Regions from separate parts of the Rhizobacter sp. P5_C2 genome, predicted to be linked through region 1. Evidence: predicted binding sites of a transcription regulator. Region 1 holds the regulator's gene; each other region holds the start of a gene.
What was found. Region 1 encodes LexA, which represses DNA repair genes until DNA is damaged. Its sites were predicted from a motif close to ACTGTATNNNNATACAGT; they were not measured.

Region 2: a site for LexA is predicted at 3,137-3,154, ahead of dinB (DNA polymerase IV). Genes of this name have one in related genera too.
Region 3: a site for LexA is predicted at 1,102-1,119, ahead of imuA (translesion DNA synthesis-associated protein ImuA). Genes of this name have one in related genera too.

The regions. Positions count from the first base shown of each region.
Region 1 covers NZ_JBFULV010000003.1:23,630-29,686, reverse strand. Annotated here, with positions in the region: gene ACXJLU_RS01475 (penicillin acylase family protein) at 1-2,224, shown strand, start outside; gene ACXJLU_RS01470 (helix-hairpin-helix domain-containing protein) at 2,347-2,646, opposite strand; gene lexA (transcriptional repressor LexA) at 2,658-3,332, opposite strand; gene ACXJLU_RS01460 (asparaginase) at 3,422-4,366, shown strand; gene ACXJLU_RS01455 (FAD-dependent monooxygenase) at 4,363-5,856, opposite strand; gene ACXJLU_RS01450 (TetR/AcrR family transcriptional regulator) at 5,912-6,057, shown strand, end outside.
Region 2 covers NZ_JBFULV010000101.1:4,388-8,614, forward strand. Annotated here, with positions in the region: gene ACXJLU_RS26800 (cupredoxin domain-containing protein) at 1-371, opposite strand, end outside; gene ACXJLU_RS26805 (group I truncated hemoglobin) at 401-850, opposite strand; gene ACXJLU_RS26810 (DUF3034 family protein) at 870-1,805, opposite strand; gene dinB (DNA polymerase IV) at 1,927-3,129, opposite strand; gene ACXJLU_RS26820 (SUMF1/EgtB/PvdO family nonheme iron enzyme) at 3,239-4,227, shown strand, end outside.
Region 3 covers NZ_JBFULV010000010.1:954-5,180, forward strand. Annotated here, with positions in the region: partial or broken gene ACXJLU_RS05200 (Y-family DNA polymerase) at 1-260, opposite strand, end outside; gene imuA (translesion DNA synthesis-associated protein ImuA) at 279-1,094, opposite strand; gene ACXJLU_RS05210 (bifunctional helix-turn-helix transcriptional regulator/GNAT family N-acetyltransferase) at 1,227-2,201, shown strand; gene ACXJLU_RS05215 (YchJ family protein) at 2,198-2,572, shown strand; gene ACXJLU_RS05220 (hypothetical protein) at 2,573-3,103, opposite strand; gene ACXJLU_RS05225 (WD40/YVTN/BNR-like repeat-containing protein) at 3,268-4,227, opposite strand, start outside.

The sequences.
Region 1 (6,057 bases):
CGAGGACGCGATGTTCGGCCTCGGCTTCGCGCACGCCCAGGACCGGTTGTGGCAGCTGGAGACGCACCGCCGCATCGGCGCGGGCCAGCTGGCCGAGGCCTTCGGCGAGCCGGCCCTCGACACCGACCGCTTCCTGCGCGCGCTCGGCGTGCGCCGTGCCGCGCAGGCGCAGTGGCAGCGGGCCAGCCCGGCCACGCGGGCCGCACTCGAGGCCTACAGCGCCGGCATCAACGCCTACCTCGCCGGCTCGCTGAAGGCGCGGCCGCCGGAGTTCGTGCTGCTCGGGCTGCAGCCGCAACGCTGGACGCCGGTCGACAGCCTGGCCTGGGCGACGATGATGGCCTGGGACCTGGGCGGCAACTGGTCGAGCGAGCTGCTGCGGATGCGCTTGTCGCTGAAGATGCCGGTCGAGCGCATCAACGAGCTGTTGCCGCCGTACCCCGGCGAGCAGCCGCTGGCGACGGCCGACTACGCGGCGCTGTTCCGCGGGCTGAAGGTCGACGGCACGCTGGGCCGCCAGGCGCTGCTGACGGCGCCCGAGTCCGGCGTCGAAGGCGTCGGCTCCAACAACTGGGTGGTCGCCGGCTCGCACACCGACAGCGGCAGGCCGCTGCTGGCCAACGACCCGCACCTGAAGCTCAGCGCGCCGTCGCTGTGGTACCTGGCGCGGCTCGACGCGCCCGGCTTCCAGGTGGCGGGCGCGACCATGCCTGGCCTGCCGATCGTCGTGCTCGGCCAGAACGACCACATCGCGTGGGGCTTCACCAACACCGCGCCCGACGTGCAGGACCTGTACCTCGAACGCATCCGGCCCGACGACGCGACGCAGTACCAGACCCCCGACGGCTGGGCGGCGTTCGAGCGCAGCACTGAAGTCATCAAGGTCAAGGGCCATGCCGATGTGACGATGACCGTGCGCAGCACCCGGCACGGGCCGGTGATCTCGGACGCCGGTGGCCCGACCGATGGGCTGACCGGTGCGCCGACCGCACCCACCTACGCCTTGGCGATGCGCTGGACGGCGCTCGATGTTGATGCTGATTCGGTCGATGCTGGCATCGGTTTCAATTCGGCCCGCTCGGTGGACGAGTTCATCGCGGCGTCGGCGGGCTATGTCGCGCCGATGCAAAGCATGGTGGTGGCCGACACGCAAGGGCGCATCGCGATGGTGGCGGCCGGGCGGGTGCCGGTGCGCGGGCCCGCGAACGACTTGAAGGGCCTGGTGCCGGCGCCGGGCTGGGACGCGCGCTACGACTGGGTCGGCAGCGTGGCGGCCGGCGAGACGCCGCGCGAGATCGATCCCGCTCGCGCCTGGATCGCGACCGCCAACCAGCGCATCGTCGGGCCGGCGTACCCGCATTTCCTGACCAGCGAGTGGGCGCCGCCGTACCGCCACCAGCGCATCGAGCAGCTGCTGGCCGCGACGACCAAGCATTCGATCGCCAGCCTGCGGACGATCCAGCGCGACCAGCTGTCGCTGGCGGCGCTGAAGCTGCTGCCGGTGCTGAAGCGCGCCGTGTCGAACCATCCGCTGGCGGCGGCCGCGCAGCGCGAGCTGGCGTCGTTCGACGGCACGATGGCGGCCGATCGCGCCGCGCCGCTGATCCTGTCGGCCTGGACGCGGCAGCTGACGCAGGCGGTGTTCAGCGACGAACTCGGCAGCGCCTTGTACGAGCGGCAGCTCGGCAGCCGCAGTTTTCGCGAAGCGCTGGAGGGCGTGCTGGAACGCCAGGACGGCTGGTGGTGCGACGACAAGACGACGCCGGCGGTCGAGACCTGTGCGCAGCAGGTGGATGCGGCGTTCACGCGGGCGCTCGACGAGCTGCAGCAGTCGCAGGGCGGCGATGTCTCGGCCTGGCAATGGGGCCGGGCGCACCAGGCGCGCGCCGAGCACCGGCCGTTCAGCAAGGTGAAGGCGCTGGCGCCTTGGTTCGAACTGCGTGCGCCGGTGGGCGGCGACACCTACACGATCAACGTGTCGCGCGTCGGCCTGCGACCGGATGCGACGACCGGCGAGCTGTACCTGGCTGAGCACGGCCCGTCGCTGCGGGCGCTGTACGACCTGGGCGACCGGGGTCGTTCACGCTTCATGCAGTCGAGCGGGCAGTCGGGTATCGTGTTTTCACCGCTGTACCGCAACTTCGTCGAGCGCTGGGCGAAGGTGGAAGACGTGCCGGTGTGGGGCGGGGCGGCGGAGCACACGCTGGTGCTGAAGCCGCGCTGATGCCGCGCTGATCAGCGGTCGAGAGGTCAGCGGTCGAGCTGCGCCAACTGGCTGACGATCTCGCGCGTGCTCAGCAGCCGCACGCCCTGGGCGGCCAGCGCCGAAGGCGCTTCGGGGGTGGGTCACACCGACCCGAACAAGGCCTTGCGCTGCGCGGTGTAGGCCCACCACGGCGCGGCCGGCGCGCCGCCCATGAAATCGGTGGCGGCCATGAAGGTGTCGAGCACGCAGGGGTCGTGGCGTTCGCCGGTGATCGCGCACAGCCGCTGGTACAGCACGAAGGCATCCTTGCCGCGCAGGTCTTGCGGCGCCTGGATGCCGATCAGCCGCAGGTCGGCCGCCAGCGCCGGGCCGATGTTGGGCAGTTGTTCGAGCGACTTGCACTCCGCGGCACTCGCCGCCTTCGGGGCCTTGATCACCACGGCAGCCTCCATCACAGCATGCTGTTGCGGATCAGGCCGACCGCGAGCCCTTCGAGTTCGAAGTCGACGTCGCCGAACGGCACGACGATGGGCTCGAAATCGGGGTTCTCCGGCAGCAGTTCGATGCTGGTGCGGGTGCGCTTGAAGCGCTTGACGGTGACCTCGTCGCCCAGCCGCGCGACGACGATCTGCCCGTTCTTCGCATCCTTGGCCTTCTGCACCGCGAGCAGGTCGCCGTCCATGATGCCGGCGTCGCGCATGCTCATGCCGCGCACCTTCAGCAGGAAATCGGGCCGGCGGCTGAACAGGCTGGCTTCCATCAGGTAGGTCTGGTCGATGTGCTCCTGCGCGAGGATCGGGCTGCCCGCCGCGACCCGCCCGACCAGCGGCAGCGTGAGCTGCGAGAGGCTGGGCAGCGGCAGGCTGAACTGCTTGCCGCGGCTCTGGTTCAGCGCACGCAATGTGTCAGACTGCAGACGGATGCCTCGCGAGGTGCCCCCCACCAGCTCGATGACGCCCTTGCGGGCCAGCGCCTGCAGGTGTTCCTCGGCGGCGTTGGCCGACTTGAAGCCCAGCTCGTTCGCGATCTCGGCGCGGGTCGGTGGGGCGCCGGTGCGCTCGATCGCGCTCTGCACCAGGTCGAGGATCTGCTGCTGGCGGTCGGTGAGCTTCGGGGTTTCGTTCATCGCGGGCCTCGGGTTGATGATTCGCGCGGCAGTGAGCAGCGGACTGAACATCCATCCAGTGACTGTATTTTTATCCAGCTTCGTGAAAAATGCAAAGAACTGACCCAACCGTCGTCGTGCTCGGCACCGGCGGCACCATCGCCGGCACCTCGGCCGCCCCCGGCGACAACATCGGCTACACCGCGGCGCAGCTCGGCGTCGCGCAGCTCGTGAAGGCGGTGCCGGCACTGGCCGCGGTGGCGCTCGAGCCCGAGCAGGTCGCCCAGGTCGACAGCAAGGACATGAGCGCCGACGTGTGGCGCGCGCTGCTCAAGCGGCTCGCCCACCACCTGGCGCGGCCCGAGGTGGCCGGCGTGGTCGTCACGCACGGCACCGACACGCTGGAAGAGACCGCGTGGCTGCTGCAGCGCGTGCTCGCGCCGGGCAAGCCGGTGGTGCTGACCGCGGCGATGCGGCCCGCCACCTCGCTGCAGCCCGACGGGCCGCAGAACCTGCTCGATGCGGTGACCGTCGCGCAGCACCCCGGCGCGCGCGGCGTGCTGGCGGTGCTCGGCGGCGTGGTGCATGGCGCGGCCGATGTGCGCAAGGTCCACACCTACCGCATCGAGGCCTTCGATTCGGGCGATGCCGGCCCGGTCGGGCGCATCGAGGAAGGGCGGCTGCGGCTGTTCCGCCCGTGGCCGGCCGGTGAGCCGTTGGAGGCCGCGGCGGTTAGCCGGCTGGTGGACGGGCCGGCGTGGCCGCGCGTCGACATCCTGCTCAGCCATGCGGGTGTCGACGGCGTGCTGGTCGATGCGCTGGTCGAGCGGGGCACGCGCGGCATCGTGGTCGCTGGCACCGGGCATGGCACGGTGCACCACGCGCTGGAGTCGGCGCTGCTGCGGGCCCAGGCGGCCGGCGTGCGCGTGCTGCGCTGCAGCCGCGTGGCCGGCGGCCCGGTGTTCGCGCAGGCCGGCGACGTGTTGACGGCCGGCGGCGAGCGCTCGCCGTACCAGGCGCGCGTCGAGCTGCTGCTGCAGCTGCTCGCCGACTAGGAAATGCTTTCCAGCGCGGGGCTGAACCAGCGGCGCAGCGCTTCTTCCAGTCCGTCCGTGTCGTTGTCGTCGCCGGCCCAGGCCACGCAGGCATCGGGACGGATCAGCATCGAGCGCCCCGCGCCGACCGCGACGCATCGCACCCACCGCGTGGCGGCCCTCACGAGCTGCGAGGCCTTGCCGTCCGTGGAGGCGTCGAGAAAAACGCCGCGCCCGTCCTGCATCAGCTCGCCGATCGAGACATCGCCGACCAGCCGGCCGACCTCGTCCCGTGCCGACCCGAGTTCGTACCGCGTCGACAGGCCGCTCATCGTCTCGCCGATCAACCGGTTCACGTCGTCGAACGCCATCAGCGTCGCGATGAGCTCGCGCATCGCACCCGCTTGCGGATCGGGCCGCAGGATCGCGACCTGGGCCAGCGTGTTCTGCAGAACCGCCTCGGCCGCGGGGTGCCGCTCGGCGGTGTAGCTGTCGAGCAGGCTGTCCGGCATCTCGCCGCGAATCACCGCCGCGAGCTTCCAGCCGAGGTTCGCCGCGTCCACCAGGCCGAGGCTCAGGCCCTGGCCGCCGAACGGCGAATGGACATGCGCCGCATCGCCGGCCAGCAGCACCCGGCCGCGCCGGTAGCTGTCGACGAGCCGCGTGTTGTCCGCCCACCGGTTGGCGCTGGCAAGTGCGTTCACGCGGACATCGGTGTCGCTGATGCGGCGCAACACCGCCTCGATCTCGTCGCGCGTGACGGGCGCTTGCCGATCTTCCGGCGGGCCGGTGAAATCCAGCATGAACAAGCGACCCGGCACCGGCCCGTGTGAGAACACCCCGCCCGGTGTGCGATGCCAACCCACGGGCCCCAGGCGATCGGGGTGGTCGACCTCGGCGACGGCCTGGTAGAAGGTCGAGGTCGGCGCGGTGCCGGGGAAGTCGAAGCCGGCCATCTTGCGGATGCTGCTGCGCCCGCCGTCGCATCCCATCAGCCAGGCGCAGCGCAGGCGGCCTGCGCTGGCCGGCGAAGCCCAAGCGACATCGACGCCGTCGTGCTGCTGCACGAAGCCGGTCACCTCGCAGCCACGGCGCACCTCGATCCCGAGCGCGCCGGCGCGCTCGGCCAGCATCGCCTCGACGCCCTGCTGGTCCACCGGCCGGGCACGCCGCTCCGGCTCTTTCTGCGCATCCTTGCGAATGAGGGCGAGGCCGGCGAAGTGGCCGCTGAACTTCGACCCCGGCCCGCGCGCGGCCGCGCCCGGCTGCGTGATGAACTGCTGCATCGCCGCGACGCTGCGCGCCTCGGCGGCGGCGAGGGCCTGCGCCATCCCGCGGCGCATCAGCGCCTCGCTGCCGAGCGGCCCGACCGACATCGCCTTGATGGCCATGCTCGGCGCGGCCAGGCGCTCCAGCACGACGACGCGCGCGCCGCCCAGGCCCAGCTCAATGGCGGCCAGCAACCCGACCGGCCCGGCACCGACCACCACCACATCCACCGGCATTTCCATGTACTGCACTCCACGTTGTACTGAGTACAATAACTGTACTCAGTACAATGAAGACATGTCAATCCCGTCCGACCTGCGATCCCGCAAGCGCCTCGCCACGCGGCAAGGCATCTCCAACGCCGCGACGCGCCTGTTCCTGGCGCGCGGCTTCGACAAGGTGACGGTGGACGAGATCGCGGCGGCCGCCGACGTCGGGCGGAT
Region 2 (4,227 bases), on a different contig from region 1:
GGCGCCGACTCCGCGGCATCCAGTCGCATCTCGAAGCTCTTCACCGCCGGCATGCTGCCCAGCGGCCCGCTCGGCACCGAGCGCACATGGTGGTCGTAGCTGTCGCGGTTCAGGAAGCGCAGCGTGCTGCCCGCCGGCACCACGGTCAGGAAGGGCGCGAAGCGCAGGTTCTCCTGCGCGATCACGACCGGCGCCGCGGCCGGCTTCAGCACCGGCTTGATGGCCGGCTCGATCAGCACGACGGTGTCGACGACCGGCTTGCCGTCGGCATCGGTCACGAGGACCTGCACGCTGGCGGCCTGCGCCGCCAGCGCAACGAGGGTGATCGCGGCGAGCGCGAGGGTGCGGGGGATCAGTTTGAAGGAGGTCATGGGGTGCTTCAGTGTGCAGGTCATGGGGGTCAGGGTGTGTTGATGATGTCGCGGTGCATCGGTGCGAGCTTCGCGAGCAGCTTGTTCTGCGCGGTGAACGCGATGCCTTGCGCGTCCATCGCCTGCTGCAGCACCTCGACCAAGGCGTTGAAGTTGTTCTTGTTGATGTCCATGCCGGCATGCGCCTGCTTCATGTCCGGGCCCTTGCGCCTGCACGGGCCGCCCGAGACCTCGCAGAACTGCGTGACCAGCTCGGCCTTCACGTGCGCCTGGTCGACGTCCTTGAAGAACGGGTTCATCCGCGGGTCGGCCAGCAGCCGGACCATGAAGTCGTCGACCAGCTTCACGAGGCCGGGCTGCGCGCCGAGCTGCTGGTAGAGCGCGTCGTCGGTGGGGGTGGATTGGGCTCGTGCGTTGCCGGCGGCGAGCATGACGCCCAGCAAGACGGCATGTGCCAGGGCAGAGAAGATGCGGTTCATGAGGGATCTCCTGGCAGGTTCAGAACGCGATCTGCGCCGACACGTACGCGCCGCTCTGCCGGCGCGTCGCGACGCCCGGCACGATCTTGCCGAGGTCGACGTAGGCAGCGGTCAGCGAGAAGTTCTTGCACGGCGCCCACGCGATGAACACATCGGCCCAGTCATCCTCCTTCAGCGCGCCGGCGCCGAGCGCGGTGTTGTGGCGGAAGTTGTCCGGCTTGGCGCGGTACTCGATGCCGGCCGCGATATTCTTGCTGAACAGGTAGGCCAGCGACACCTCGGGCTGCAGCCGGTAGCTGTCGTGGTCGGTGGCGCCGAAGCCGAGCAGGCCGTTCTGGTTGGCCTTGGTGGCGCGCAGCGTCAGGTTGACGAGCACGCCCTGCCCGAGGAACAGCTTGGTTGCGCTGACGTAGAGGTCGGTGCCGCTGTCCTTCGCACCGAACGCGGTCAGCACGTCGGCCAGCGGCCCGGAATGGGCCTTCTTGTACTGCAGGCCGACGGCGACCTGCGGCATCCAGCTGTCGCTGTCGAGCACCGCGTCGCCGGCCACGCGCAGCTTCAGGCCGACGATGTCCTGCTTCAGCCGCAGGTCGTTGAACGCCGGATCGCCGAGCACGCCGGCCAGCGCGCCGCCGACCGGGCCGGTGTCGAAGTCCTGGTGGGCCAGCGAGAGTTCGACGCGGTCGTCCCAGGCGATGGCGACGCCGTAGTCGCTCAGGCCGTAGTCCTGCGTCTTCACGCGGGTCGCGAAGGCCGAGCCGCCGAACTCGCGGGTCGTGCCGTAGCCGCCGGTCACCGCCCAGGGCGTCAGCCCGCCGCCGGCCGCGCCGTCGATGCTGCTGACGCCGCCGGTCAGCAGCAGCTTGCCGCTGTGCGTGCTGCTCTGGGCCAGCGCCGGCGCGGCAGCGATGGCGAGCGGAATGGCGCAGGCCAGCGCCAATCGATGCAAGGGCATGGGGTCTCCTCAGGTGTCGTGCCGGGATCTACGTACCGAGGTCGGCCACGGATGCAGTCTGCCGATCGCGCAGGAATGCATCGTCCATCGAACGTGAATTGTTGGCAATAAGGGCGTTGGCCTACGGGTCTTGCTGGTCGAACAGCGGCATCGGCGCGTAGATGGGCTCGGGCTCGTGCACCTCGGGTGGCGCGGCCTTCGGCGTGACCAGCTCGCTCAGCGTGGCCAGGTTGCCGGCGCGCACGCCGAGCAGGCGCAGCCGGCGCGACAGGTCGACGCGCTTCAGGCACTCGCCCGCCGCGCGGCGGATCGTGCGCGCGTCCATCGTGTGGGCCGGCAGCGTCAGGTCACGGGTGACGATCTTGAAATCGTCGAAGCGCAGCTTGATGCCGATGGTCTTGCCGGCGTAGCCCTTGCGCGCCAGGTCGCCGGCCAGCTCGACGCACAGCTCGGTGAAGATCGCCGACAGCACCGGCCGGTCGCGCACCGCGTGCAGGTCGCGCTCGAAGGTGGTCTCGCGGCTGATCGATTTCGGCTCGCTGTAGGTGACCACCCCGCGCTCGTCGCGGCCGTGCGCCGCCTCGTGCAGCCACGCGCCGTAGCTCTTGCCGAAGTGCTCGACCAGCCACACCGGGTCGGCCGCGGCGATGTCGCCGATGGTGTGCAGGCCGAAGCCGGCCAGCTTCTCGCTCGCCTTCGGGCCGATGCCGTTGACCTTCTTCGCGGCCAGCGGCCAGATGCGTGCCGGGATCTCGTCGAGCGACAGCAGCGTCAGGCCGTTCGGCTTGTCGAGTTCGGAGCACAGCTTGGACAGCAGCTTGTTCGGCGTGATGCCGACCGAGCAGGTCAGGCCGGTGGCGTCGAACACCGCATCCTTCAGCGCCTGGCCGAGGCTGCGGCCGGCATCGTGCTGCGCGCCGGGCACGTCGGTCAGGTCGATGTAGATCTCGTCGATGCCGCGGTCTTCGACCAGCGGCGCGATCTGCCGCACCGCCGCCTTGAACAGGCGCGAGTAGCGGCGGTATTCGTCGAAGTCGACCGGCAGCAGGACCGCGTCGGGCGCGAGCAGGGCCGCCTTCATCATGCCCATCGCCGAGTACACGCCGAGCGCACGCGCCGCGTAGGTGGAGGTGGTGATGACGCCGCGGCCGGTGTAGTCGCGCAGCTTCGCGTAGCGCCAGCTGCCGTCGGCCAGCTGCCGCGGCTTGCTGTCGCGCCCGCCGCCGATCACCACCGCCTGGCCGCGCAGCTCGGGGTAGCGCAGCAGTTCGACGGACGCATAGAAGGCGTCCATGTCGAGGTGGGCGATCAGGCGTCGGGTCATGGGGGTGGCTGTACGAAACCACAGTATCTCGCGGCGCGCTATTCTCGCGCCAAATCTTCGCGCCAAATCTTCGCGCCAAATTACTGCGCCACCACGCCCGCTCCCGCTCATGCTGGATTTCCAAGCCCCGCCCATCGATGCGACCCGCATGCGCCGCGCCGGCCGCGACCTGTTGTCGCTCGCGCTGATGGACGCCCGCAACCATTCGCTGCGCTGGCTGCAGGCCTTCGAGAACGCGCGCGTCGAGGTGCCGGAGGCGCTGCGGCCCGAGGTCGACCCGCCGCTGTGGACGCTCGGCCACCTCGGCTGGTACCAGGAGTACTGGATCGGCCGCAACGTGCAACGCCACCGCGGCGAGCAGTGCGACGAACGCGCGCCGCGCCTCGCGTCGATCGAGCCCGGTGCCGACGGCTGGTTCGACGCCTCGCTCGCGCCGGTGGCCACGCGCCGCGCGCTGGCGCTGCCCGACGCGCAGGCGGTGCGCCACTACCTGGCGGAGACGCTGGAGACCACGCTCGAGCTGCTGGAGCATGCGCACGACGGCGACGCCGCGCTGTATTTCTTCCGCCTCGCGTTGTTCCATGAAGACGCGCATGCCGAGGGCCTGGCGGTGCTGTCGCAGCAGCTCGGCTTCGACGCCGGGCTGTGGCCGGCGCCGTCGACGCTGCCGTCCAGGCCGCCGCTGCTGTTCCCGGCTGCGCGCGCGCGCATCGGCAGCGAATCGGGCGAGGGCTTCGCGTACGACAACGAGCAGCCGGCGCACGACGAGGCGCTGCCCGAGTTCGAGATCGATGCGCAGGCGGTCAGCTGGGCGCAGTACGGCGAGTTCGTCGAGGACGGCGGCTACGACGAAGCGCGCTGGTGGACGCCCGAAGGCTGGGCCTGGGTGCAGGCGGGCGGGCGGCGCAGCCCGCTGTACGTCGACCAGATGCGCCAGGGCGTGCTGCAGCAGCGCTTCGGCCGGCTGACGCGCGTGCCGCTGGCGCAGGCTGCCCTGCACATCAGCTGGTACGAGGCCGATGCCTGGTGCCGCTGGGCGGGCAGGCGGTTGCCGACCGAGGTGGAATGGGAGCATGCGGCGCGCAGCGGCGAATCGCG
Region 3 (4,227 bases), on a different contig from region 1:
GCATGCGCGACGCTCGCGAGCGCCTGGCGGTCGCGCAGCGCGTCGGCCTGGCCGATCAGCAGCTGCGGCGCAAGCGCCAGCGCGGTGGCGCGCTTCAACCCCGGCTTGACGCCCAGCGCCTGCGCGTTCGCATTGGCATGGACGATGCGATGCGCCTCGACCAGCGCGACGGCCGGCTCATCACTGCCGCCGCCCGCCGGGAGCGTCGCCAGGAAGGATTCCAGCGGCAGCAACGGCAGGTGAAGACCGATCCAGAGCATCGCGTGCCCATGCGCACATCAGGCGAGGTTGACGAAGGTCGCGGCGCGCAGCGACGGCGCTGCGGCTGCGCCCTGCCCCGACAGCACCGTCTGCGCCGCCAGCTCGCGGGCCTTGCGCGTGGCGCTGGCCGACAGCACCGGCGGCAGCTCGAGCAGCAGCGCCTGGGCGAGCGGCGGGCCGCGGCGCTTCAGCACGCGCACGCTGAGGCAATCGGCCCCGCCGGCCTGCAACGCCAAGCGCAACGGCGCGGGGCTCGCCTGCTGCTGCACCGCCATCTCGCGCAGCACGAAAGCCGGGCCGTCGTGCGCATGGGCGGCCACCTGCAACCGGCGCAGGCGCTCGGCGCGCAGGCGTGGCGGCAACCACGCCAGCACCGCGCCGACATGCCCGCTGTGCAGCGCCTGCTCCAGCGCCCACAGCCGCGCATCGACACCCGCCTCGTGCGGCCGGCCGTCGACGCCGGGAATGCCCTGCGTGCCGGTGTCGATCACCAGCAGCTGCTCGGCATCCAGCCCCATCTGCATCAGCGCCCAGGCCGACAACGCGGCCGGCGGATCGAACAGCATCACCAGCCGGCCGGCCTGCTGCGTGGCAGCGAGGCTGGGGGCCAGCAGGCGGATTTCGCCGAGGCCAGGGTGGGGCAGCAGCAACTCGCTGAGCGCGCGGCGCGGCCAGCCGCCGCCCGGCAGTTGCGCATCGAGGGCGGCAAAGCCGCTGGGCAGTGCGCGTTCGGCGCTGCGCCCCATCTGGTTGCCGCGCCACACGCTGGTGTGCAAGCGCTCGGGCAGCGGCGCGCGAGCGTGGGGGGCGAAGTGAGTGGTGGCGGAAGGCATGGCAACTACTGTATGCACATCCAGTATATCGATCCACTTGAAAACGGGGGCATGCCGTTACAAGCCTGTTCGAAGCAGCCTTTGGCACATTGATGATTGCTTTTGGCAATCAATTGCGGCAGCATGCCGGGCATGCCCGACGCCCTCTCCCCCTCTGATCCGAGCGACCGCGTGGCCGCGGTGCGCGCCTTCAACCGCTTCTACACGCGCCGCATCGGCGTGCTGCGCGAAGGCCTGGTGGACAGRGGCTTCACGCTGACCGAATCGCGGCTGCTGTGGGAGTTTGCGCACCAGGCGCAGCCGACGGCCGGCGAACTCGCGCGCTCGCTGGAGCTCGACCCCGGCTACCTGAGCCGGCTGCTGCGCGGCCTGCGCGAGCGCGGGCTGATCGAGGCGACGCCGTCGGCCAGCGACGCGCGGCAGTCGCACCTGTCGCTCACCGAAGCCGGCCGGGCCGCCTTCGCGCCGCTGGACAGCGGCTCGCAGCAGCAGGTGCAGGCGCTGCTCGCGGCGCTCGACGAGCCATCGCAGCAGCAGTTGCTGCAGGCGATGGGCACGCTGCAGCGCCTGCTCGACGACGACCCGGCACGCCGCACGCGCCAGCCTTACCTGCTGCGGGCACACCGCCCGGGCGACATCGGCTGGGTGATCGCGCGCCACGGCGCGCTGTATGCGCAGGAGTACCGCTGGGACATCGGATTCGAGGCGCTGGTGGCGCGCATCGCGGCCGCCTTCATCGAGCGCTTCGAGCCGGCGCGCGAGGCCTGCTGGATCGCCGAGCGCGATGGCGCGAACGTCGGCTGCGTCTTCCTCGTGCAGGCGCGCGACGAAGCGACGCAGGCGGTGCAGCAAGGCGTGGCCCAGTTGCGCATGCTGCTGGTCGAGCCGTCGGCCCGCGGGCTGGGGCTGGGGCGCCGGCTGGTGCAGGAGTGCGAGCGCTTCGCGCGCCACGCCGGCTACCGCCGCATCACGCTGTGGACCAACGGCAACCTGAGTGCCGCGCGCGGCATCTACGCGGCCGCGGGCTACCGGCTCGTCGCGAGCGAACCGCACCACAGTTTCGGGCACGATCTGGTCGGAGAAACCTGGATCCTCGATTTGACATGACCTGCCCCTGCGGCCTGCCCGTTCCCTATGCCGACTGCTGCGGCCGCTACCACGCCGGACCGCTGCACCTGCAGGCGCCCGATGCCGAGGCCTTGATGCGCTCGCGTTACAGCGCCTTCGTCAACGGAATGCCGGACTACCTGCTGGCGACCTGGCATGCGAGCACGCGGCCCGCCACGCTGGAGCCCGATCCGCCGGGGCTGCGCTGGCTGGGGCTGGACGTGCGACGGCATGCTTCACAGGATACCGATCACGCGACCGTGGAGTTCATCGCCCGCAGCAAGCTCGGCGGCCGCGCGCAGCGGTTGCACGAGACGAGCCGCTTCGTGCGCGAAGACGGCCGCTGGTTCTACGTCGACGGAGAGTTCTGATCAGGCGAACTCTTGGCGCACGCTGGCCGACATCAGCCGGCGGATGATCCACCCGAGCATCCCGCAGGCCCCGAGCGTCACCAGCACCGCCATCACGCGCGCCGCGGTCACGAAGCCGCCGAACACGCCAAGCGCCCGTGGCGGCAGTGTCGCGGTGCTCAGCGTGCTGTCGACCACCGACTGCATCACCTCCTGCTGCAGCCACACGCCCAGCAGGTTCGCGACGATCGCCAGCAGCAGCAGCGCGATGAAGGTGCGGCGCGCCCAGTTGAGCCGCAGCAGCAGCCCGACCGCCGACACCAGCGTGGCCAGCGACATCACGAGCCCCGCATTGACCACCCACGGCAGGTGGGCGATCAGCAGCCCGAACAGCCCGCTGACCTGCAGCCCCTCGCTGCGAAACCCGCCCGACACCAGCATCGCGTTCTGCAGCAGCGCCGAGGCACAGGCCAGCGCGCCGAGCAGGATGAACACCCACGCGGTCGCGGTGACGAAAATGGAACGGGCTCCGACGGTGATGGTGGTGGGCATGGCGCTTCCTCGACAGCTCCGATTGTCCGGAGCACGGGCGGCCTTGTCATGCGCTGCAACACGCGGCCCCCCAAGATCGAGGGGACGGTAACGCGCCATCTGTGCACATGGCGCCACAAGGTGTCAGTCGATGTATCCACCGGTGTGCGGACCGGGCCGGTGCATCAACCGAAGCGCAGCGCGTATACCGGCGGCAGCTGGGCCGGCAGCGCCGTCCAGAGGTCACCGCCGTCGTCGCTGCCCCACACATGGCCGGTCGTGCTGCCCATCAGCAGGCTGCGGCCGTCCGGCGACACGTCGAGCCCGTGGCGGTACAGCAGGTCGTAGCAATGCTGCTGCGGCAGGCCGCTGTGCAGCGTCTCGAAGCTCGCACCGCCGTCGCGCGTGCGGTTGACCACCAGCGCCCCGCCGACCGGCACACGCTGCTGGTCGGCGACGCCCGGCACGAACCAGGCCGTCTGCGCATCGCCGGGGTGCACCGCGACCGCGAAGCCGAAATCCGACAGCGGGGCGCTCGTCACCTGCTGCCATGAGGCCGACGCGTCGGTCGAGCGCCAGATGCCGTTGTGATGCTGCGTCCACAGCACGTCCGGCTGCGCGGCGCAGCGCACGATGCGGTGCGGGTCCTGCGTGTTCGGCGAGCCGGCCTGCTCCGGCGGCATGTAGGCGGCGCGCATGCCGTCGGCCTGCAGCAGCCAGTTCGCGCCGTCGTCGTGCGTGACCCAGGCGCCACCGCAGCTGATGCCGAGCACCAGGTCGCCGGCCCGCGTGGGATGCGGACAGATCGAATGGATGCCGGGCACGTCGTAGCCGCCGCCGAACCATTCGGCGCGCTCCGGCCGCTGCCACAGCGAATCGACCAGCTGCCACGACGCACCACCGTCGCCGCTGCGAAACAGCCCGCCCGGCAGCGTGCCGAGCCACAGCGTGCCGTGGTCGCGCTCCAGCGACCACACCTGGACCACCTTCCACGGCACGCCGGTCGCATCGGCCGGCTGCACCGGAAAGGCCGGCGCCGCGACCTCGTGCCAGTTGACGCCCTGGTCGTCGGACGCATGCAGCTTGACGCCGAAGTGGCCGAGGTTCAGCGCCGCCAGCAGGCGGCCGTCGGCGCCGGGCGGCAG